DNA from 2 places in the Streptomyces sp. MGP-BFMKR1 genome. Region 2 is predicted to be linked to the other one. Evidence: predicted binding sites of a transcription regulator. Region 2 holds the regulator's gene; the other holds the start of a gene.
What was found. Region 2 encodes HrcA, which represses chaperone genes, less so after heat shock. Its sites were predicted from a motif close to TTNGCACTCNGNNNNNCNGAGTGCNAA; they were not measured.

Region 1: a site for HrcA is predicted at 7,272-7,298, ahead of groES (co-chaperone GroES). Genes of this name have one in related genera too.

Annotation. Positions count from the first base shown of each region.
Region 1 covers NZ_CM173408.1:3,425,161-3,435,576, reverse strand. The annotation lists gene AC3CHW_RS12910 (hypothetical protein) at 1-1,348, opposite strand, end outside; gene AC3CHW_RS12905 (TetR/AcrR family transcriptional regulator) at 1,345-2,001, opposite strand; gene AC3CHW_RS12900 (MFS transporter) at 2,637-4,061, shown strand; gene AC3CHW_RS12895 (SAM-dependent methyltransferase) at 4,220-5,065, opposite strand; gene AC3CHW_RS12890 (hypothetical protein) at 5,150-5,341, opposite strand; gene AC3CHW_RS12885 (class I SAM-dependent methyltransferase) at 5,924-7,144, opposite strand; gene groES (co-chaperone GroES) at 7,445-7,753, shown strand; gene groL (chaperonin GroEL) at 7,847-9,469, shown strand; gene AC3CHW_RS12870 (SDR family NAD(P)-dependent oxidoreductase) at 9,744-10,416, opposite strand, start outside.
Region 2 covers NZ_CM173408.1:6,260,786-6,271,201, forward strand. The annotation lists gene AC3CHW_RS24940 (AMP-dependent synthetase/ligase) at 1-1,577, shown strand, start outside; gene AC3CHW_RS24945 (SpoIIE family protein phosphatase) at 2,185-4,455, shown strand; gene hemW (radical SAM family heme chaperone HemW) at 4,591-5,823, shown strand; gene AC3CHW_RS24955 (Uma2 family endonuclease) at 5,973-6,545, shown strand; gene AC3CHW_RS24960 (DUF3097 domain-containing protein) at 6,577-7,428, opposite strand; gene AC3CHW_RS24965 (MBL fold metallo-hydrolase) at 7,644-8,378, opposite strand; gene hrcA (heat-inducible transcriptional repressor HrcA) at 8,578-9,594, shown strand; gene dnaJ (molecular chaperone DnaJ) at 9,595-10,416, shown strand, end outside.

The sequences.
Region 1 (10,416 bases), 2.8 Mb from region 2:
GCTCGACGGCGCCGGGCGCGTTCCGGTCGCCGAGGGACACGCGGGCCAGCCACGTCTCCTGGCGGGCCAGTCGCGCCTGCTCGGCGGCGTACGCGTACGACCCTCCGACGGCGTCGCCCCGTGCGGCGTCGGTCTCCGTGCCGGGTGGCGCCGGGCGGTCCCGTACGACCAGGGCGTACAGGTCCGGCGCGCGGCGGACGGTGAGTTCGGTGCGCACGTCGTAGTGGCCGAGGGGGACCGCGCCGAGCGGGGTGCCGTCGGGGGCGAAGAGCAGGGTGGCGGACGGGGACCACGAGGGCGGGGCGGGGAAGAGTTCGCAGGTGTCGCGGGCGGCCCAGACGCCGTCGGCGCGGGACGCGAGGAGGGCCGGGTAGCGGAGGCGGTGCTCCTCGCGCACGGAGCCGTCGGTCAGCGAGACCGCCAGCACGGTGGAGCGGCGGTTGTCGCTGGTGCCGGTGGCCACCGTGACGCGGGCGATGCGCTCGTCGGGGGTGACCTGAAGCTGGAGGCCGACGTACTGGAAGGACTCGGCCGGCGGCGGCACCGTCCATATCCGCCGCCCCTCGGGCGACCAGCACTCCAGCAGGTTGTCCTCGCGCGCGGCCAGCACCCGCCCGTCGCGCAGCGCCGCCACCGCCCACACCGCGCGCCGCGCCCGCCAGTCGCGCCCGCCGGCCGTGGCCAGCTCGTGCAGCTCGGCGTGGCGCGCCGGGACGTCCACCTCCGGTAGGCGGGCCGCCCAGTGGGGCGCGGCCGGTTGCCGTACGGCGAGGGGCGCGGGCCCGGGGGCGTCCGAGGGCCCGGAAGCCTCCTCGGACTCGGGGGCCAGGGTGAGCCAGTCGCCCGAGGGCGGGCGCGGCACGGCGGACTCCGCGTAGCGGATCAGCCCCTCCGACGCCAGGTCGTGCTCGGTCTCGGTGAGGAGTACGTCGAGCGTGTCGGCGTCCCGCCAACGCAGCGCGACCACGCCCGCGTCGGCGCACACCACCCGCGCCTGACGCCCCGTCACCACGTCGGTCAGCAGCAGCGTGCCGTGGCGCGCGTACTCGTCCCCCTCGTCCGTGCCGACCGCGAGGAGCGGCAGGGTGGGGTGGAAGGCGAGCGTGTCCACGGACTCGCCCGGCACCGCCACGGTGCGGTGGTACGACAGGTCGGCGCGCCGGTAGACCAGCACGCGGGGCGCGGGGCGCGACCCGTGCGGCAGGTCCACGGTGCGCGAGCGGGAGAAGGCGCCGCCCAGGTAGCCGACCACGGCCAGCCACCGCCCGTCGGCGCTCAGCGCGGTGTGGAACGCCGTGCCGACCTCGGGGAACGGCTCGTCGGGCACGATCCGTAGCGGCTGGCTCATCCCTTCGCCGTCCCACGGGCGAGCAGGCCGTCGATGAGCGCGTGCAGCCCGTTCGGTACGTCGCAGGCGCTCGCGACCTCGTGCCACTGGTCGCCGAGCGAGGTCAGCCGGGGCAGGGTGGCCGCGTCCTCGGGCGTGAGCATGTCCGGGATCGGGCGGTGTGTCGCGCCGTCGGTCGCCTCGCTGGCGCGGCGGTTGGTGGCGGCGTGGTAGGCGAGGTCGCCGTAGATGTAGAACCAGATGGCACGGTAGGCGCGGATGGCCTCGCGCGGCGCCAGGCCGCAGCGGATCGCGGAGTCGAGGATCTCCTCCACCATCCACATGGCGCCCTTGTCGGTGACGTGCCCGAGGCCGAGCACCTCGACCACCCACGGCAGTCGTTGGAGCACGTCGTGGATGTGCAGGGCCGTGACGTAGATGCGCTCGCGCGGCGCCGGGGGCAGCTCGGGGCGTGGGGCGGAGGCGGCCATGCCGGCGAGGACGAGCAGCAGCAACTCGTCCTTGTCGCGCACGTGGTGGTAGAGCGCGCGCGGGGTGCTGCCGACCTCCTTGGCCAGCCGGCGCATGGACAGCGCGTGCACGCCCTCCTCCTCCAGGATGCGCCGCGCGGTGGTCACGATCGCCGCGCGCTCCAGGCGCGGGGGCCGCCCCACGGGCCGCCCGGTGGCACGCGCGCCCCCCGCGCCCGCCGCACGCGCCGCTGCCGTCTTGCGCCCCGCTCCCGCCTCGCCCCTCGCTCCCGCCTCGCGTGCCGCTGCCGTCTCTTCCGTGCTCACCCGTCCACCCGTTCACCGCTTCTCGTCCCGACGTCTGGCCGGCCCGGCGCCCGGCACCCCGCCGCGCCCGCCACCCGGGCCGCTCGATCATCCGGCTCGCCCGGCTACCCGATCACCCGAGCCGCCCGGCCACCCGATCCGCCCGGCCACCTGGCCGTCCGGTCCCCATCCTCCCCGGCGCCTGGCTGTGCCGCCGTGCCCACCCTCCCGTTCGGCCCCGACGGCACCCGCCACCGACGGCGGCGAGCGGTCCCGGTGAGTTTTTCCACGCGTGTAGTAATCTGCGTCGCAGAGTGCTGGCAGCCGGCCGCGCGGTCGGCCCAATCCGCATGCCCGGAGGGTGAGTTGTGACGTACGAAGCCGATCCCCGGGACGGGACCACCGGAAGCGGTAGCGAGGTCGGGCGAGCCCTTCCGCGCGGCGTGGACGCGGGGGGCGAGGCGGGGCCCGAGCCGCGGCACGGGGGGCTGCTCGCGGTGGTGCTGACCGTCCAGTTCCTGGTGGCGCTCGACATGTCCGTGGTGAACGTGGCGCTGCCCGACATCCGCGCTGACCTGGGCTTCTCCGCCGACGACCTGCTGTGGGTGGTCAACGCGTACGCGCTCGCCTTCGGCGGTCTGCTGATGTTCGGCGGGCGCCTCGCCGACCTCGTGGGCCGGCGGCGCACGCTGATCGCCGGGCTCGCCGTCTTCGGCGCCGCGAGCCTCGGCGGCGGACTGGTCGGCTCGCCGGGCGCCCTGATAGCCGCCCGCGCGCTCCAGGGCGTGGGCGCCGCGGCCCTGGCGCCCGTCGCCTTCGCCCTCATCACCGTCACCCTGCCGGCCGGGCCCGCCCGCTCCCGGGCACTCGGCCTGTGGGGGATGGCGGGCGCGGCCGGCGGCGCGGTCGGCGTCCTCGCGGGCGGGCTGCTCACCGAGGCGGCCGGCTGGCGCTCCGTCCTGCTGATCAACGTGCCGATCGTGGCGCTCGCGCTGGTCGGCGCGCGCCGCTGGATCGCGCCCGACCGGCGCGCGGGCGCCCCACCGCGGCTCGACCTGGCCGGGGCCGTGCTCGTCACGCTCGGCATGACCGCGCTCGTCTTCGGCCTGGTGCGAACGGAGACCTACGGCTGGGCCTCGGCCGAGACGGTGGGCACGCTGGCCCTCGCGGTGCTGCTGCTCGCCGCGTTCGTCGTGGTCGAGCTGCGTACGCGGCAGCCGCTGCTGCGCATCGGACTGCTGGCCAACCGCCCGCTGCTGGCCGCGAACCTCTTCGTGATGCTGCTGTTCTCCGGCCAGTTCGCGACGTTCTACTTCCTGTCGCTCTACACCCAGCAGGTCCTCGACTACGGCCCGACCGAGGCCGGCCTGTCCTTCCTGCCGTTCTGCGCCGGGATCCTCGTCGGCTCGGTGATCGCCACCCGCGCCGTGGCCGTCGTCGGCCTGCGCTGGTTGCTGGTGGTCGGCGGGGCCGTCGGGGCCGCCGGCTTCGGCTGGTTCGCGCTCGCGGTCTCCGCCGACGGCACGTTCCTGACCGCCATGCTCGGCCCGTCCCTGGTCGCCAGCGTGGGCGTCGGCATGTGCTTCGTACCGCTGGGCACCGCCGCCACCACCGGCGTCACCCCGGCCGAGGCCGGCATGGCCTCCGGGTTGCTCAACAGCTTCCGGCAGATCGGCGGCTCGCTGGGCCTCGCGGTCCTGGTGACCGTGGCGGCCCGCGCCACCGACCGGGCGCACGGCTCCGCCGCCGAGCGGCTGACCAGCGGATACGCCACCGCCTTCGCCGCCTCGGCCGGCCTGCTGCTGGCCGCCGCGCTGGTCGCGGCCACGCTGCTACGGGGACGGGGACGAGGCCAGGCTCCGGCGCCCGGCGCGCCCGCCGAGGCCGCCGCCACCGCGACGGGAGCCGGAGCGGGCACCGTGGCCGAGGGCGGGCGCGCGCGAGGGGCGGCCGGGTAGCGGGCCTCGTCCCCGCCCGTTGAATCGCCGCCCCGCTGGCCAAGCCACCCGTTCCGGGGGCGGGGCCCGACGTCGCCGGAGCCCGGCCGCCCGCCACCCGGACCGGGGCCACGCCTCGGTCGTCAGCAGCCGGCCACGACCCGGTGGTCACCGGCCGGCTACGCCGTGGTGGCCACCAGGACCGCGTACCCGATCTGGGTGTCACCCGTGAACCGGACGGCGATGTCCCTCGTGCGCTGGAGGAGATCGACGACCGCCGGGTCGGCGGCACCCCCGTCGATGGTCTGGAGGAGCTTCTCGGCGGCGTCCCGGCAGCTCTCGTACGTGCCGCGGACGCTGTGCTCGGAGATGTCGAGCGACTCCCTGAGCGTCAGGCCGCTCCTCGCCAGCAACTCCGGGTACGCGGCGAGTGGGACGATCGAGGGGGCCCGTACCAGCTCGCCGAAGGTCGCCAGCAACTCCTCGTCCGCCGGGGACAGCGGGCCGCGCAGCACCACGTTGGAGATCACCACCCGTGCGCCGGGGCGCAGCACCCGCGCGGTCTGCCGCAGCACGTGCTCCGGGTCCGGCATGTGCAGGAGCGACTCGAACAGCCACGCGCCGTCGAAGCTCCGTGCCGCGAAGGGCAGGTCGACCGCGTCCGCTCGCTGGAAACGCACCGTCTCGGCCAGCCCTTCCCGGGCGGCGAGTTCGGTGGCCACCCGTACCTGCTCCGGGCTGATCGTCACACCCGTCACCCGGGCGTCGGTCGCCATCGCCAGTTCGACGGCCGGGCGTCCGGCGCCGCAGCCGATGTCGAGCACGGACTGACCGGCCGTGACGCCGAGTTTCTCGATCATCAACGCGGTCATGCGCCGGGAGGCTTCCACCATGGAGCCGCTGTCCGAGGCGTCCGGCCAGTAGCCGTAGTGGATGCTGCCGCCGAGCGCTTCGAGGAAGAACGCGGTGGACTGGTCGTACATCGCGCTGATGCTCTCGGCATGGGACACAGGAGTGTCGTTCATCGTCGGAACCTTTCGTCGTGCCGAGGGCCGCCCCGCGCTCGATGTCCTTCCACGGTGCGGCGATGACCGGAGGTCGCGGCGCGCTCAGCGCGCGCGGTGGCGGGCGGAGACGTCGGCGACCTGGTGGATGTCGCCGGGCAGCAGGTCGCTCGCCTCCGAGCCGACGGCCAACGAGCGGCCGTCGGTGCTGACGGAGGGGGCGGGGGCGTATGAGGGGTCGTGGGGGAGGGCCGTACGAGGGGCCGCCGGCGGTGCGCCGACGGCGGTCGGGCTCACGCGCTTCGCGCTGCGCGCTCCGTGCGCCCGGCGTGCGCGCCGGCCGGCCCCGCCCCGGGCGCGCCCACCGGCTCCGCCCCGTGCGCGCCCGGGGCCCGGCGGTCAGGTGCCGGGTGCGCGGACGCCGCCTCGGTAGACAACGGGGCCGCCGTCACGCGGGCCGCCACCGGCGGGGCCCACGCTCTCCGCGCTCTTCGACTGGTGCTTCCCATGACGCTCCCCCCGGGGCCGCCGGCCCGCCGCCTTCGCGCCGCCCTGACGGACGACACGGACCGAGCGTCCCCCGCCCCGGGCCCGGAGCACGGTGCGTTCGGCATCGAGGGCGGGAAATACGCCTGGTGCGGGAGTGTCGCCCAGACATTCGAGCGGTACCGGAGTAACCGACGTGCCACCGGGGCGCGTCGGGCGAGGCGTCCGGCGGCGGAAAGCCGGCCCCAGGAGCGCCCGCCCGCCGGAGACCGCCTGCTCGGGGCCAGCGCGCGCCCACGCCCGCGACGCCCAGGCCAGCGCACGCCCACGCCAACGCGCGCCCACGCCCGCGCGGGCCCACGCCCGCGCGCGTCCGCGCCGGACCCGACCGCCCTACGCGGCCGGCCGCCCCGGGCGGCCGATCAGCATGGAGGGCGCGCCGGCCACCCGGGTCAGGAACACCGTCGCCGACGCCGCGCCCTGCGGCCTGACCTTCTTGCGCAGCTCCTCGGGCGTCACCGGCGAACCGCGCTTCTTCACCGTCAGCACCCCGACCTCCCGCTCGCGCAACAGCGCCTTGAGGCGTTTGACGTTGAACGGCAGCACGTCCGTGATCTCGTACGCGCTGGCGTACGGCGTCGGCACCAGTTCGTCCGCGGTGACGTACGCGATCGTCGGGTCGATCAGCCGCCCGCCGACCCGCTGCGCCACGTCCGCGACCAGGTGGGCCCGGATCACCGCCCCGTCCGGCTCGTACAACCAGCGGCCCACCGGTCCCGGCTCGGGGTCCGGGAGCCCCGCGCCGGTCAGCGAGGCGCCGCCGGGCAGCAGGGTCGCGCGGCGGGCGCCCGGGGCCGTGCCGAACCACAGCACGGCCTCCTTCACGTCCCCGCCGTCCGAGATCCACTCCGCCTCGGCGTCCCGTGGGATGGCCTCGTGCGGCACGCCGGGCGCGACCTTCAGCGCCGCGTGCGGGACGGCGCGGGCGGCGCCGACGGCCCAGGACAGCGGCGGCGAGTACGCCTCGGGGTCGAAGATCCGGCCCCGGCCGCCGGTCGTGGAGCCGCCCCGCCCGGTGGCGCGCCGGGCGGGGTCGACGAACACCGCGTCGTAACCGGCGGTGTCCACGTCGGCGACGTCGGCGCAGCGCACCTCGATCAGTTCGGCGAGGCCAAGGGCCGCCGCGTTGGCGCGGGCGACGGCGCAGGTCAGCGGGGAGCGGTCGACGGCGAGCACCCGCACGCCGGCGCGCGCCAGCGCGATCGCGTCGCCGCCGACGCCGCAGCACAGGTCGGCCAGTCGGCGCGCCCCGAGAGTCGCGAACCGCTCCGCCCGGTGCGCGGCCACGGTGGCGCGGGTGGCCTGCTCGACGCCGTCGGGCGTGAAGTACATCCGGTACGCGTCGGCCGCGCCGAACTTCGCCGCCGCCCGCTGGCGCAGCCGCGCCTGGCCGATCGCGGCGGAGACCAGCTCGGCCGGGTGGTCGCGGCGCAGCCTGGTGGCGGCGGTCAGCTCGGCGGCCGGGTCGAGGTCGCGCAGCGCGCCGAGCAGGGCCTGCCCCTCGTCGGTCAACAGGGCGTGGAAGGTCTCGACGGGCGGGGTGGTGGCGCTCACCGGCCCATTCTCGCAGCGCACCGGCGACCGGGCCGCGCGGGCGGGCGGCCGACCCGGACGCGCCCGGCACGCGCTCCGTACGCGCCCCCCGACACGCCGCGTACGGGGCCCGACGAGCGGCGCCGCGTTGGCACTCCGCTTGACCGAGTGCTAACCGCGTCCTAGTCTCAGGGCTGGCACTCCACATCGCGGAGTGCCAAACACAGCGACGGGCAGATCCGGCACCCGCGACGACGGATCTACCAGGTCGCCACCTCAGACAGTTAACCCCGTGAGATCTCCGAAGGGGGAGGTCGGATCGTGACGACCGCCAGCTCCAAGGTTGCCATCAAGCCGCTTGAGGACCGCATCGTGGTCCAGCCGCTCGACGCCGAGCAGACCACGGCCTCGGGCCTGGTCATTCCGGACACCGCTAAGGAGAAGCCCCAGGAGGGCGTCGTCCTGGCCGTGGGCCCGGGCCGCTTCGAGGACGGCAACCGTCTTCCGCTCGACGTTTCCGTCGGCGACGTCGTGCTGTACAGCAAGTACGGCGGCACCGAGGTGAAGTACAACGGCGAGGAGTACCTCGTCCTCTCGGCTCGCGACGTGCTCGCGATCATCGAGAAGTAATTCACCCAGTTTTACGTGATCTGCGCCCCGGCCACCCGTGTCTGAACAACCGGGCGTCCGGGGCGTAGTTCTTTGGAGAGGACTTAGGCAACCATGGCGAAGATCCTGAAGTTCGATGAGGACGCCCGTCGCGCCCTCGAACGCGGTGTCAACAAGCTCGCTGACACCGTCAAGGTGACGATCGGCCCCAAGGGTCGCAACGTCGTCATCGACAAGAAGTTCGGCGCCCCGACCATCACCAACGACGGCGTCACCATCGCCCGTGAGGTCGAGGTCGAGGACCCGTTCGAGAACCTGGGCGCCCAGCTCGTGAAGGAGGTGGCGACCAAGACCAACGACATCGCGGGTGACGGCACCACCACCGCCACCGTGCTGGCCCAGGCGCTGGTCCGCGAGGGCCTGCGCAACGTCGCCGCCGGCGCTTCCCCGGCCGCCCTGAAGAAGGGCATCGACGCCGCGGTCAAGGCGGTCTCCGAGGACCTCCTCGCGACCGCCCGCCCGATCGACGAGAAGTCCGACATCGCGGCCGTCGCCGGCCTGTCCGCCCAGGACAAGCAGGTCGGCGAGCTGGTCGCCGAGGCGATGGACAAGGTCGGCAAGGACGGTGTCATCACCGTCGAGGAGTCCAACACCTTCGGCCTGGAGCTGGACTTCACCGAGGGCATGGCCTTCGACAAGGGCTACCTGTCCCCGTACATGGTCACCGACCAGGAGCGTATGGAGGCCGTCCTCGACGACCCGTACATCCTGATCCACCAGGGCAAGATCAGCTCCATCCAGGACCTGCTGCCGCTGCTTGAGAAGGTCATCCAGCAGGGTGCCTCCAAGCCGCTGCTGATCATCGCCGAGGACGTCGAGGGCGAGGCGCTGTCCACCCTCGTCGTCAACAAGATCCGCGGCACGTTCAACGCCGTGGCCGTCAAGGCCCCCGGCTTCGGTGACCGCCGCAAGGCCATGCTCGGCGACATCGCCACCCTCACCGGTGCGACCGTCATCGCCGAGGAGGTCGGCCTCAAGCTCGACCAGGCCGGCCTGGACGTGCTCGGCACCGCCCGCCGCGTGACCATCACCAAGGACGACACCACCCTCGTGGACGGCGGCGGCAACGCCGACGACGTCAAGGGCCGGGTCGCGCAGATCAAGGCCGAGATCGAGGCCACGGACTCCGACTGGGACCGCGAGAAGCTCCAGGAGCGCCTCGCGAAGCTGGCCGGTGGCGTGTGCGTGATCCGCGTCGGCGCGGCCACCGAGGTGGAGCTCAAGGAGAAGAAGCACCGTCTGGAGGACGCCATCTCCGCGACCCGCGCCGCGGTCGAGGAGGGCATCGTCTCCGGTGGTGGCTCCGCGCTCGTCCACGCCGCCAAGGCGCTGGAGGGCGGCCTGGGCAAGGAGGGCGACGAGGCCACCGGTGTCGCCGTCGTCCGCCGCGCGGTCGTCGAGCCGCTGCGCTGGATCGCCGAGAACGCCGGCCTTGAGGGCTACGTCATCACCTCCAAGGTCGCCGACCTGGAGAAGGGTCAGGGCTTCAACGCCGCGACCGGCGAGTACGGCGACCTGATCAAGGCCGGCGTCATCGACCCGGTCAAGGTCACCCGCTCCGCCCTGGAGAACGCCGCGTCCATCGCGTCGCTGCTGCTCACCACCGAGACCCTGGTGGTGGAGAAGCCGGCCGAGGAGGAGCCCGACGCGGGCCACGGCCACGGCCACTCCCACTGATCCCCGGATCAGCCAGCACCACCGCCGAGGCCCGGCGCTCCCCTCAGGGGGAACGCCGGGCCTCGTCGCGTCCGGGCCGGGCCCGGCTCTGGGCCTGGGGTCGGCCGGAGCGGGCCGCCGCTGGACATGGCCCTGACATCCGCCCGCGCGGGGCGCGCCGTGCCGGACGGCGGTCGGCGGGGGCCGCGTGCCCGTACGAGGTGTACGAGTCGTACGCGAAGCAGGGCGCCAACTCGCCCACGTACGCGACCGGTTGGGGAATCCGGGACAGGGGTCAGCGCGGCCCGTAGCGGCGGCCGGTCCTGGAGGAGGCGCGGGCCAGCGTGGCGCGGGGCGCGAGCCTGGCAAGGCCGGTCAGCGCCTTGTACCGGGGGTCGGGCACCGAGAGCGACTTGCCGCGCGCGAGATCCTTGAGCGCCGCGTCCACCAGCCGGTCCGCGTCCAGCCACATCCAGCCGGGGATGTTCTCGGTGTTCATCCCGGCCCGCTGGTGGAACTCCGTCCGCACGAACCCCGGGCACAGCGCCATCAGCCGCACCCCCGAGTCGCCCAGGTCGTGGGCCGCGCCCTGGGTGAACTGCACGACCCACGCCTTGCTCGCCCCGTACGTGCCGCGCGGCACGAACGCCGCGACCGAGGCCACGTTCACCACCCCGCCGCGACCCCGCTCGCGCATCGGCACCACGGCCGCCGTGGTCAGCCGCAACACGGCCTCGCAGTGCACCTTCAGCATCGTCAACTCGTCCGCTACCGGAACGTCCAGGAACTGGCCCTTGTTGCCGAACCCGGCGTTGTTGACCAGCAGGTCGACCGGGCGCGCGCGGTCCCCGAGCCGCTCCTCGACGGCCGCGATGCCCGCCTCGTCGGACAGGTCAGCGGAGATCACCTCGACCTCCACGCCGTGCCGGTCGTGCAACTCCGTCGCCTGCTCCCGCAGCCGCCCCGCG
Region 2 (10,416 bases):
TCTACCCGTCCACCAACGACGGGGAGACGGCGTTCATCCTCTCCGACTCGGGCAGCCGGGTGCTCATCGCCGAGGACGCCGAACAGCTCCGCAAGGCCCGCGCGAGCCGCGCCGACCTGCCCGCGCTGGAGCACGTGGTGGTGATCGAGGAGGCCGACGCGGTGCCGGCCGACGGCGACCCGGAGGGCTGGGTGCTCTCACTCGCCGAGTTGGAGCGGCGGGGCGCGAAGTACCTGGCGAAGCACCCGGACAGCGTGCGGGAGAGGGTCCGGGACCTGCGGTCCGACCAGCTCGCCACGCTCATCTACACCTCCGGTACCACCGGGCGCCCCAAGGGCGTACGCCTGCCGCACGACGCCTGGTCCTACATGGGCCGCGCCATCGAGGCCATCGAACTCCTGGAAGAGGAGGACATCGGCTACCTGTGGCTGCCGCTGGCGCACGTCTTCGGCAAGGTGCTGGTGGCCGGGCAGCTCGCGGTCGGGCACACCACCGCGGTCGACGGCCGCGTCGACAAGATCATCGAGAACCTGCCGGTGGTCAGGCCGACGTACATGGCCGCCGTGCCGCGCATCTTCGAGAAGGTCTACAACGGCGTCGCGGCCAAGGCCCGGGAGGGCGGCGCGGCCAAGTACAAGATCTTCAAGTGGGCCGCCGAGGTCGCGCGCGAGTACGCCAAGGTCTCCCAGGACAACTTCCGGGCCACCGGCACCGCCACCGTCCCGCTCGGTCTGCGCACCAAGCACGGCATCGCCGACAAGCTCGTCTACGCCAAGCTGCGCGCGGCCTTCGGCGGGCGGCTGCGGGCCTGCGTCTCGGGCTCGGCCGCGCTCGCGCCCGACATCGGCTACTTCTTCGCGGGCGCCGGGATCAACATCCTGGAGGGGTACGGGCTCACCGAGTCCAGCGCCGCCAGCTTCGTCAACCCGCGCGACTACCGCACCGGCACCGTCGGCAAGGCGCTGCCCGGCCTGGAGGTCCGCATCGCCGACGACGGCGAGATCCTGCTGCGTGGCCCGGGCATCATGGCGGGCTACCACGGGCTGCCGGAACGCACCGCCGAGGTGCTGGAGCCGGACGGCTGGTTCCACACCGGCGACATCGGCGAACTGTCCCCGGACGGCTACCTGAGCATCACCGACCGCAAGAAGGACCTGATCAAGACGTCGGGCGGCAAGTACATCGCGCCGGCCGAGGTCGAGGGGCAGTTCAAGGCCGTGTGCCCGTACGTCTCCAACATTCTGGTGTACGGCGCGGACCGTAACTACTGCACGGCGCTGATCGCGCTGGACGAGCCGTCGATCATGGACTGGGCCAAGGAGAACGGCCTGGCCGGCAAGGACTACGCCGAGGTCACCGCGGCGCGGGAGACGCAGGAGCTGATCGACGGGTACGTGCGCCAGCTCAACGAGGGCCTCCAGCGCTGGCAGACGATCAAGAAGTTCCGGCTGCTCCCCCGTGATCTGGACATCGAGCACGGCGAACTCACGCCGAGCCTCAAGCTCAAGCGCCCGGTCGTCGAGCGCGAGTACAAGGCACTCATCGAGGAGATGTACGCCGGCGCGCGCGAGGCATAGCCGGCGCCGGCGCATTCCGCCGGCGCGCGAACGGACGGGAGGCCGCGCGGGCGGTCGACCCTGCGGGCGGTCGGGGCTCTGCCCCGGCCGCCCGTCTCCGTCTCCGTCTCCGTCTCCACCCGGCGGGCTGGGCACGGCCAGCCGAGCCCCAGGCCGCGGGGCGGGGAAGCGCTGCCCACGCCGGCGGTCCCGGACGCCTGATCAGACCGGCTGGCCATGGCCCCGCGCGCCGGGTGATCGCGTTCCGGCCAAGTCACCGACGCGGTCGGCGCGCCGGCCCGTTCCGTACCCGGTGGCACCCCAGGCGGGCTAGTGTCACTTCGAGCCCCGGTCCCGTTCACCACCCGTTGGGGAAACGGGGGCCGAGTGGGGCGCAGTTGTGGTCGTACGCGTCATATCGCAGCTCATGGCAGCCCATTTCCGTAACTCGGCGCATATGAACGCGAGCGTTCTGCCACGCTGTCGGTACTGGGACATTGAGCCACGCGGTGGGCGAACACCGCGTGACGCACGCCCCTCCGGCCCGCGCGGACGCCTCGCGTCCGCACGTCGCGGGCCGGGCCCGACGGGGGTCGGGTGGCGTGCACGAGAACCCCCGGGGGAGTGCATGGGCACGGGTGTGAACGCGCAGTGGGGCGCCCGCGGCGCCGAGGCCGTGGGGGCGTACGAGGGTGACGGTGCGGCGGTCCCGAGACGTGACGCCCCGGCCCCCGGTACCCCGCCCGGCAGCGTCGCCGCCACTGGTCCGGCCCCGGGACGCATCTGCCGTACGGTCCTGCCCGGCAACGTGCTGGCGCCGGCCGCGGCGCGGCGGTTCGTGCGGGACGCGCTGGCCGACTGGGCCGCGCACGGGATGCCGCAGGGCGACGTGATCACGGACCAACTACGGGACGACGCCGTGCTGTTGGTGAGCGAACTGGTCACCAACGCCGTGGTGCACGCCGGCACCGGAGTGGTCGTGCGCTGCGCCCTGGAGCCGGCCGAGGCGCCCGAGCCCATGGCCACCCTCTACGCGGAGGTGACCGACCACCACCCGGCCCGCGCCGTCCGTGGCCAGCCGGCGCTGCGCGAGGCGGCACCCGAGGCCGTCGGCACGGCGGTGGCGTCCGAGGCCGGTGGCCCGGCCGACGGGTTGCCGCGCGCCGGCGCGGTCGGGGTCGGCGCGGGTACGGACGCGCGCGGGGGCGCGCGGGCCGTCGTGGGCGGCGGCGATCGGGCCGGCAGCGGACTGCGGCTGGTCGGCACCATCGCCGACTCCTGGGGCACGATCTACCGCCGGACCAGCAAGACGGTGTGGTTCCGGCTGCCGATGGGACCCGCGTCCGCCGAGGGCCCGGCGCCCAGTTCGGAGAGCGCGTGCGCCGAAGGGGGCGCTGCGCCGGCGCGCGAGGCGGGCTGCGGCGACCGGGGCCCCGGCGACCGGACCCCCGGCGCCGACCTGCGGACCGCGGACGTGTTGGCCCCCGCGCTGCGCGAGGCCGCGCAGGACCGTGGCGCGCCGGGACTGCTCAGCCACGGCGGCCTGTCCTTCCTGGCCGAGGCGTCCGACCTGCTGGCCGGCCAGTTCGACGCGGACAAGGTGGCCCTGCTGGCGGGGCAGCTCCTGGTGCCGAGGCTGGCCGACTGGTGCGCGGTGTGGCTGGAGACCGGGGACGCCGGGCCGGCCGCCCCCTGGGTCTGGCACGCCAGCGAGAACCAGATGGCCGAGCTGCGACGCCAGGTGGGGGAGCGCCCGCCGCCTCTGCCGGCCACCGCCAGGGGCCGCGCGGTGCCCTGGCCGTGGCCCGGCGACGGTGCCGCGGCGGGGCCCGGCGGCGCGGCCCTCGCGTGCGCGCTGGTCACCGGCGGCCGGACGGTGGGCACGCTGCTGATCGGCCGCGGCGGACTAAGCCAGCTCCCGGACGAGGTGGCGCGACTCTTCGAGGACCTCGCGCGCCGGGTCGCGCTCGCGGTCGTGGCGGCGCGCCAGTACACCCGACAGGCGCAGATCAGCGAGGTGCTCCAGCGCGGGCTGCTGCCCAGCGGGCTCGCCGCGATCCCCGGCATGGACACCGCGGTGGTCTACGAGCCGGCCGGGGGCACCTGCGCTGGCGGCGACTTCTACGACGTCTTCCCGGCTGGCGACGGACGCTGGTGCTTCGCGCTCGGAGACGTGTGCGGCAACGGCCCGGAGGCGGCCGTCGTCACCGGCCTGGCCCGCCCGGTGCTGCGCCTGCTCGCCCGCGAGGGCTACGGCGTGACCGAGGTCCTGGACCGGCTCAACCGCACCCTGGGCGAGAAGGCCGTCGAGGCGGCGGCCTCCGCCATCGCGGCCGAGGGGCCGGGGGAGTCCCGGTTCCTGTCCCTTCTCTACGGCGAACTGGTGCCGTACGACGGGCTCGACGAGTCGGCGCCGTACGACGGGCTCGACCAGCCTGTGCCGCACGGCGAGCCGGTGCCGGGCGAGGGCCCGATGCCGTACGGGGAGACCCGGGGCGAGGGCCTGAGAGGTCAGGCGGGGGAGGGCGTGCGCGGCGTGCGGTGCACGCTGGCCAGCGCCGGGCATCCGCTGCCGCTGCTGCTGCGGGCCGACGGCGGCGTGGTGGCGCGCGCGGCGCCGCAGCTCCTGCTGGGGGTGCTGGACGGCGTGCGGTACGAGAGCGAGACCTTCGACCTGCTGCCGGGCGAGACGCTGCTGTGCGTCACGGACGGTGTGACCGAGCGCAGGTCGGACCGGGCGCAGTTCGATGACGACGACGGCCTGGCGCGTGCGCTGGCGACGTGCGCCGGGCTCACCGCGCAGGAGGTGGCCCAGCGCGTCCGCACGGCCGTGCACGCGTTCGGGGCGGCGCCGCCGAGCGACGACCTGGCGATGCTGGTGCTCAGGGCGGCGCCCTGAGCCCGGCCGCCCACGGCCCGAGCCGAGACCGTCCGCCGGCGCGCGCCCCGGCCCGCCGTCGCGTGGCGCCCCGCCGCGCGGGCCGCCACCGCGACGGCGGGCCGGGTCACCCGGGCGATGCCGGAGAATGGGCACATGCCTTCTGCACTGCCCGACGGTGAGCCCATGCCCGACGACGGGGCGCTGCCGCAGCACGCCCTGGAAGGGGCCGGGGCGCGACCGCTCGGGTTCTACCTGCACGTTCCGTACTGCGCGACCCGCTGCGGATACTGCGACTTCAACACCTACACCGCCAGCGAGCTGCGCGGCTCCGGCGGCGCGCTCGCCTCCCGGGACAACTACGCCGCGATGGTCGCCGACGAGGTGCGGCTGGCGCGCAAGGTGCTCGGGGACGACCCGCGCCCCGTCGAGACCGTCTTCGTCGGCGGCGGCACGCCGACCCTGCTGGACGCGGCGGACCTGGTGCGGATGCTGGCGGCGATCCGCGACGAGTTCGGCCTGGCCCCCGGGGCGGAGGTCACCACGGAGGCCAACCCGGAGTCCGTGGACGAGCGCTACCTGGCCACGCTGCGCGAAGGCGGCTTCAACCGCGTCTCGCTCGGCATGCAGAGCGCGCGGCAGCACGTGTTGAAGGTGCTCGACCGCACCCACACCCCGGGCCGTCCCGAACGCTGCGTGGAGCTGGCCCGCGCGGCGGGGTTCGAGCACGTCAACCTCGACCTGATCTACGGGACGCCGGGGGAGAGCGACGACGACTGGCGGGCCTCCCTCGACGCCGCGCTCGGCGCCGGCCCCGACCACGTCTCGGCGTACGCGCTGATCGTGGAGGAGGGCACCCAGCTCGCGCGCCGCATTCGACGCGGCGAGGTGCCGATGACCGACGACGACGTGCACGCCGACCGGTACCTGATCACCGAGGAGACGCTCACGGCCGCGGGGTTCGCCTGGTACGAGGTGTCGAACTGGGCCACCGCCGAGGCCGGCCGCTGCCGGCACAACGAGCTGTACTGGCGCGGCGCCGACTGGTGGGGCGCGGGCCCCGGGGCGCACAGCCACGTGGGCGGCGTGCGCTGGTGGAACGTGAAGCACCCGGGGGCGTACGCGCAGGCGCTCACCGAGGGGCGCTCGCCCGGCGCGGGGCGCGAGGTGCTGAGCGCCGAGGACCGCCGCGTGGAGCGCATCCTGCTGGAACTGCGGCTCGCGGACGGCTGCCCGCTGGACATCCTCGCCCCCGCCGGCGCACGCGCCGCGGCGCGCGCCCTGTCCGACGGCCTGCTACAGCCGGGCCCGTACGAGCGGGGCCGCGCCGTGCTGACCCTGCGTGGCCGACTGCTGGCCGACGCGGTGGTCCGGGACCTCGTCGACTGACGGACAAAGCGGCGGACTGACTGGCGGACGGAGCGGCCGGCGGGCTGGCCGCTCGAACGGGTGAACGCGTGTGGACGCCCGCCGCTCCGATCCCGGCCGTCCCTACGCTGTCCCCACACGTCGCGGCGTACAGAGGGAGGTCCACGGAGATGAGCGGTGCGAAGGCCCGTCTGGTGACCGACATCAGGGAGATCTTCGCGACGCTGGAGGCCCCCGGCGAACTCAGGGCGGAGCTGCTCCGAGGGGAGATCGTCATGACGGGCGGGCCCGACCGGGCCCACAACATGATCGTCACGCGCGTACGGGACCAGATCCCGCAGAACCGCTGGTATCCGGTGGCGACGCAGGACATCGCCATCCCCGGCGAGGTCAGCGAGCCGCAGCCGGATCTCGTCGTCATCGAGCACGGCGCCTTCGACGGTCGCTCCCGGCTCGTGCCCGCCCCGGCGACCACCCTCCTCCTGGAGGTCGTCTCGAAGACCAGCAAGCACCGGGACCACGTCACCAAGCGCTCGATCTACGCCGCCGGGCAGGTCCCCGCGTACCTGATCGTCGACCCGTACGCGGCGACCTGCGTGCTGCTGACCGAGCCGCGCGGCTCGGGCGAGGCGGCCGACTACCGGACGGAGCGGACCAGCGAGTTCGGCGAGCCGGTGCCGATCGGCGCGCTCGGCATCGAGCTGGACACCTCGGAGTTCGGCACCCTGCCGGCGGGTTCGTAGCCCGTCACACCCGGGCCGTGGCGCCGCCCCGTCACGCCGGGGCCGTGACGAAGTCGATCAACTCCTCGACGCGGCCGAGCAGTTCCGGCGCCAGGTCCTTGTACGAGTGGACCGAGCCCAGGATCTTCTGCCAGGCCGCGCCCGTGTTCTCCGGCCAGCCCAGGGCGCGGCACACGCCCGTCTTCCAGTCCTGGCCGCGCGGGATCACCGGCCAGGCCGGAATGCCCAGCGACGCGGGCTTCACGGCCTGCCAGATGTCGATGTACGGGTGTCCGACGACGAGTACGTCGCTGCCGCCCGCGCTGACCTCCGCCGCGATGCGGGACTCCTTGGAGCCGGGCACCAGGTGGTCGACCAGGACGCCGAGCCGGGCGTCCGGGGCCGGGGCGAACTCGCGGACGATGGCGGGCAGGTCGTCGACGCCCTCCAGGTACTCCACGACCACGCCTTCGATGCGCAGGTCATCGCCCCACACCCGCTCGACCAGTTCGGCGTCGTGGCGGCCCTCCACGTAGATGCGCCCGGCGCGGGCGACCCGGGCGCGCGCCCCGGGGACGGCGAGCGAGCCGGACGCGGTGCGCGGCTTCCCGCCGCCCCCGGCCGCCGTCTGTCCGCCCGCGCCGGGCCGTGGCCGAACGAGGGTGACCGGGCGGCCCTCCAGCAGGAAGCCGGCCGGGCTCAGCGGGAACACCCGGTGCTTGCCGAACCGGTCCTCCAGGGTGACGGTCGGGCCCTCGGCGGTCTTCTCGCAGCGGATGACGGCGCCGCAGAAGCCGGTGGCCACCTCCTCCACCACGAGATCCACCTCGGCCGCCACCTCGGGCACGGACGTGGGCTTCTTCCAGGGCGGGGTCAGGTCGGGCCCGTACTGTCTGCTGCGCATGCGGCAGACGATAGCTTCCGCCCCGGCGCCCGCCCCGCGCACCCACCGCACCCCGCGCACCCCGCGTGCGCGCTGCCGCGAGCCGCCACCGCGTGCGCCGTAGCGCGTACGCCCACCCCGCCCGGGCCCACTTGCCGCCCGGCCCGCTTGCTGCCTGGTCCGCCGGCGGGCGCGCCGGCGCGTGCCCCGCGCGTGGTTCGGCCGGCGGGCGCCGGTCAGGGCGCCGTCGCGTAGCGGCGGGCCAACTCCGCGCGTTGCGCGCGGACGTACGCCGCGTCCACCACCGCCCCGTGCCCCGGCACGTACACCGCGTCCTCGCCGCCGAGGGCCAGCAGCCGGTCCAGGGCCGCCGGCCACCGGGCCGGGACCGCGTCCGGGCCCGCCTGCGGCTCGCCGGACTCCTCGACCAGGTCGCCGCAGAAGACGACCTCGGGCCGGCCCGGCACCAGGACGGTCAGGTCGTGCCCGGTGTGGCCGGGGCCGACGTTGGCCAGCAACACCTGGCGTCCGGCGCCGAGCCCGATGGTCACCTCGCCGCTCACCGAGTGGCGCGGGCAGACCAGCAGGTCGACGGCCTCGGCGACCGCCTCGGGGTCGGCGCCGTGGCGCACCGCGTCCGCGCGCAGCGCCTCGCGTCCCCGCTCCAGCACGTCCGCGAGCCCCGCCGCCCCGTAGACCTGCACGCCGGCGAAGGCGGCCGTGCCGAGCACGTGGTCGAAGTGCGGGTGGGTGAGGGCGACGTGGGTGACCGGGCGGCCGAACAGGGCGCGCACCTCGCGGCGGATCTCGGCGCCCTCACGCAGCGTCGCCCCGGTGTCCACCACGAGGACGCCCTCCGGGCCGGCCACGGCCCCGACCGTGGCGTCCCAGCCGGGCAGCCGGCGCCGGGCGACGTCCGGCGCCAGCATCTCCCAGCGCTCGCGCACGCGCTCTTCCGTCACGCTGTCCATGGGGAGACGCTAGCCCCCGGCGGGGCGGCGCGCCCGGCCGGTGCGGCGGCGGTTTCCAGCCCCCGCCCACCAGCGGCCGGGGCCACTCTTGCCCGGATCGCGGTGACCGGCCGTACACTGGCTCAGGGGATTTGGCACTCGGGCGCGATGAGTGCCAGGAAAAGTCCCCTGATAGACGGTTTGACTGGAGGTGTGCGCGGTGCTGAGCGAACGCAGACTTGAGGTTCTTCGCGCCATCGTCCAGGACTACGTCGGCACGGAGGAGCCGGTGGGCTCCAAGGCGTTGACCGAGCGGCACCAGCTCGGCGTCTCGCCGGCCACGGTGCGTAACGACATGGCCGCGCTCGAGGACGAGGGCTTCATCGCCCAGCCGCACACCAGCGCCGGCCGCATCCCCACCGACAAGGGCTACCGCCTGTTCGTGGACCGGCTGGCCGGTGTGAAACCGCTCTCGCCGCCCGAGCGCCGGGCCATCCAGAACTTCCTGGACGGCGCGGTGGACCTCGACGACGTGGTGGGGCGCACGGTGCGGCTCTTGGCGCAGCTCACCCGCCAGGTCGCGGTGGTGCAGTACCCGTCCCTGACCCGCTCCACGGTGCGCCACGTCGAGTTGCTCGCGCTCGCGCCCGCGCGCGTGATGCTCGTCCTGATCACCGACACGGGCCGGGTCGAGCAGCGGATGGTGGACTGCCCGGCGCCCGTGGGCGAGACGGCCCTGGCGGACCTGCGGGCGCGGCTGAACAGCCGGGTGGTGGGGCGCAGGTTCGCCGACGTGCCGCAACTCGTGCAGGACCTGCCGGAATCGTTCGAGCAGGAGGACCGGGGTACGGTCTCCACGGTCCTGGCGACGCTGCTTGAGACGCTGGTCGAGGAGACCGAAGAGCGGTTGATGATCGGCGGCACGGCCAACCTCACCCGGTTCGGCCATGACTTCCCGCTCACCATCCGGCCGGTGCTTGAGGCCCTGGAGGAGCAGGTCGTCCTCCTGAAGCTGCTCGGCGAGGCCAAGGATTCGGGCATGACCGTGCGAATCGGTCATGAGAACGCTCACGAGGGCCTGAACTCCACATCCGTGGTCGCTGTCGGCTACGGTTCGGGCGACGAGGCAGTCGCAAAACTCGGCGTGGTCGGACCGACCCGCATGGACTACCCCGGAACGATGGGAGCGGTACGCGCAGTGGCACGATACGTCGGACAGATCCTGGCGGAGTCGTAAGTGGCGACGGACTACTACGCCGTCCTGGGCGTGCGGCGCGATGCCTCTCAGGACGAGATCAAGAAGGCGTTCCGCAGGCTCGCGCGTGAGCTTCACCCGGACGTCAACCCCGACCCGAAGACGCAAGAGCGCTTCAAGGAGATCAACGCCGCCTACGAGGTGTTGTCGGACCCGCAGAAGAAGCAGGTCTACGACCTCGGCGGCGACCCGTTGTCCAACGCGTCGGGCGGCGGCCAGGGCGGCTTCGGCGCCGGCTTCGGCAACTTCTCCGACATCATGGACGCCTTCTTCGGCACCGCGTCCCAGCGCGGCCCGCGCTCGCGGACCCGGCGCGGCCAGGACGCCATGATCCGGCTCGACATCGAGCTGGACGAGGCGGCGTTCGGGACCACCAAGGAGATCCAGGTCGACACGGCGATCGTGTGCACGACCTGTAGCGGCGAGGGGGCCGCGCCCGGCACCTCGGCGCAGACCTGTGACATGTGTCGCGGTCGCGGCGAGGTCTCCCAGGTCACCCGCTCCTTCCTCGGACAGGTCATGACCTCGCGGCCGTGCCCGCAGTGCCAGGGCTTCGGCACCGTGGTGCCCACGCCGTGCCCCGAGTGCGCGGGCGACGGACGGGTGCGCTCGCGCCGCACGCTGACGGTCAAGATCCCCGCAGGCGTGGACAACGGCACCCGCATCCAGCTCGCGGGCGAGGGCGAGGTCGGCCCGGGCGGCGGCCCCGCCGGCGACCTGTACGTGGAGATCCACGAGGCCGCGCACCCCGTCTTCCAGCGCCGCGGTGACGACCTGCACTGCACGGTCACCATCCCGATGACC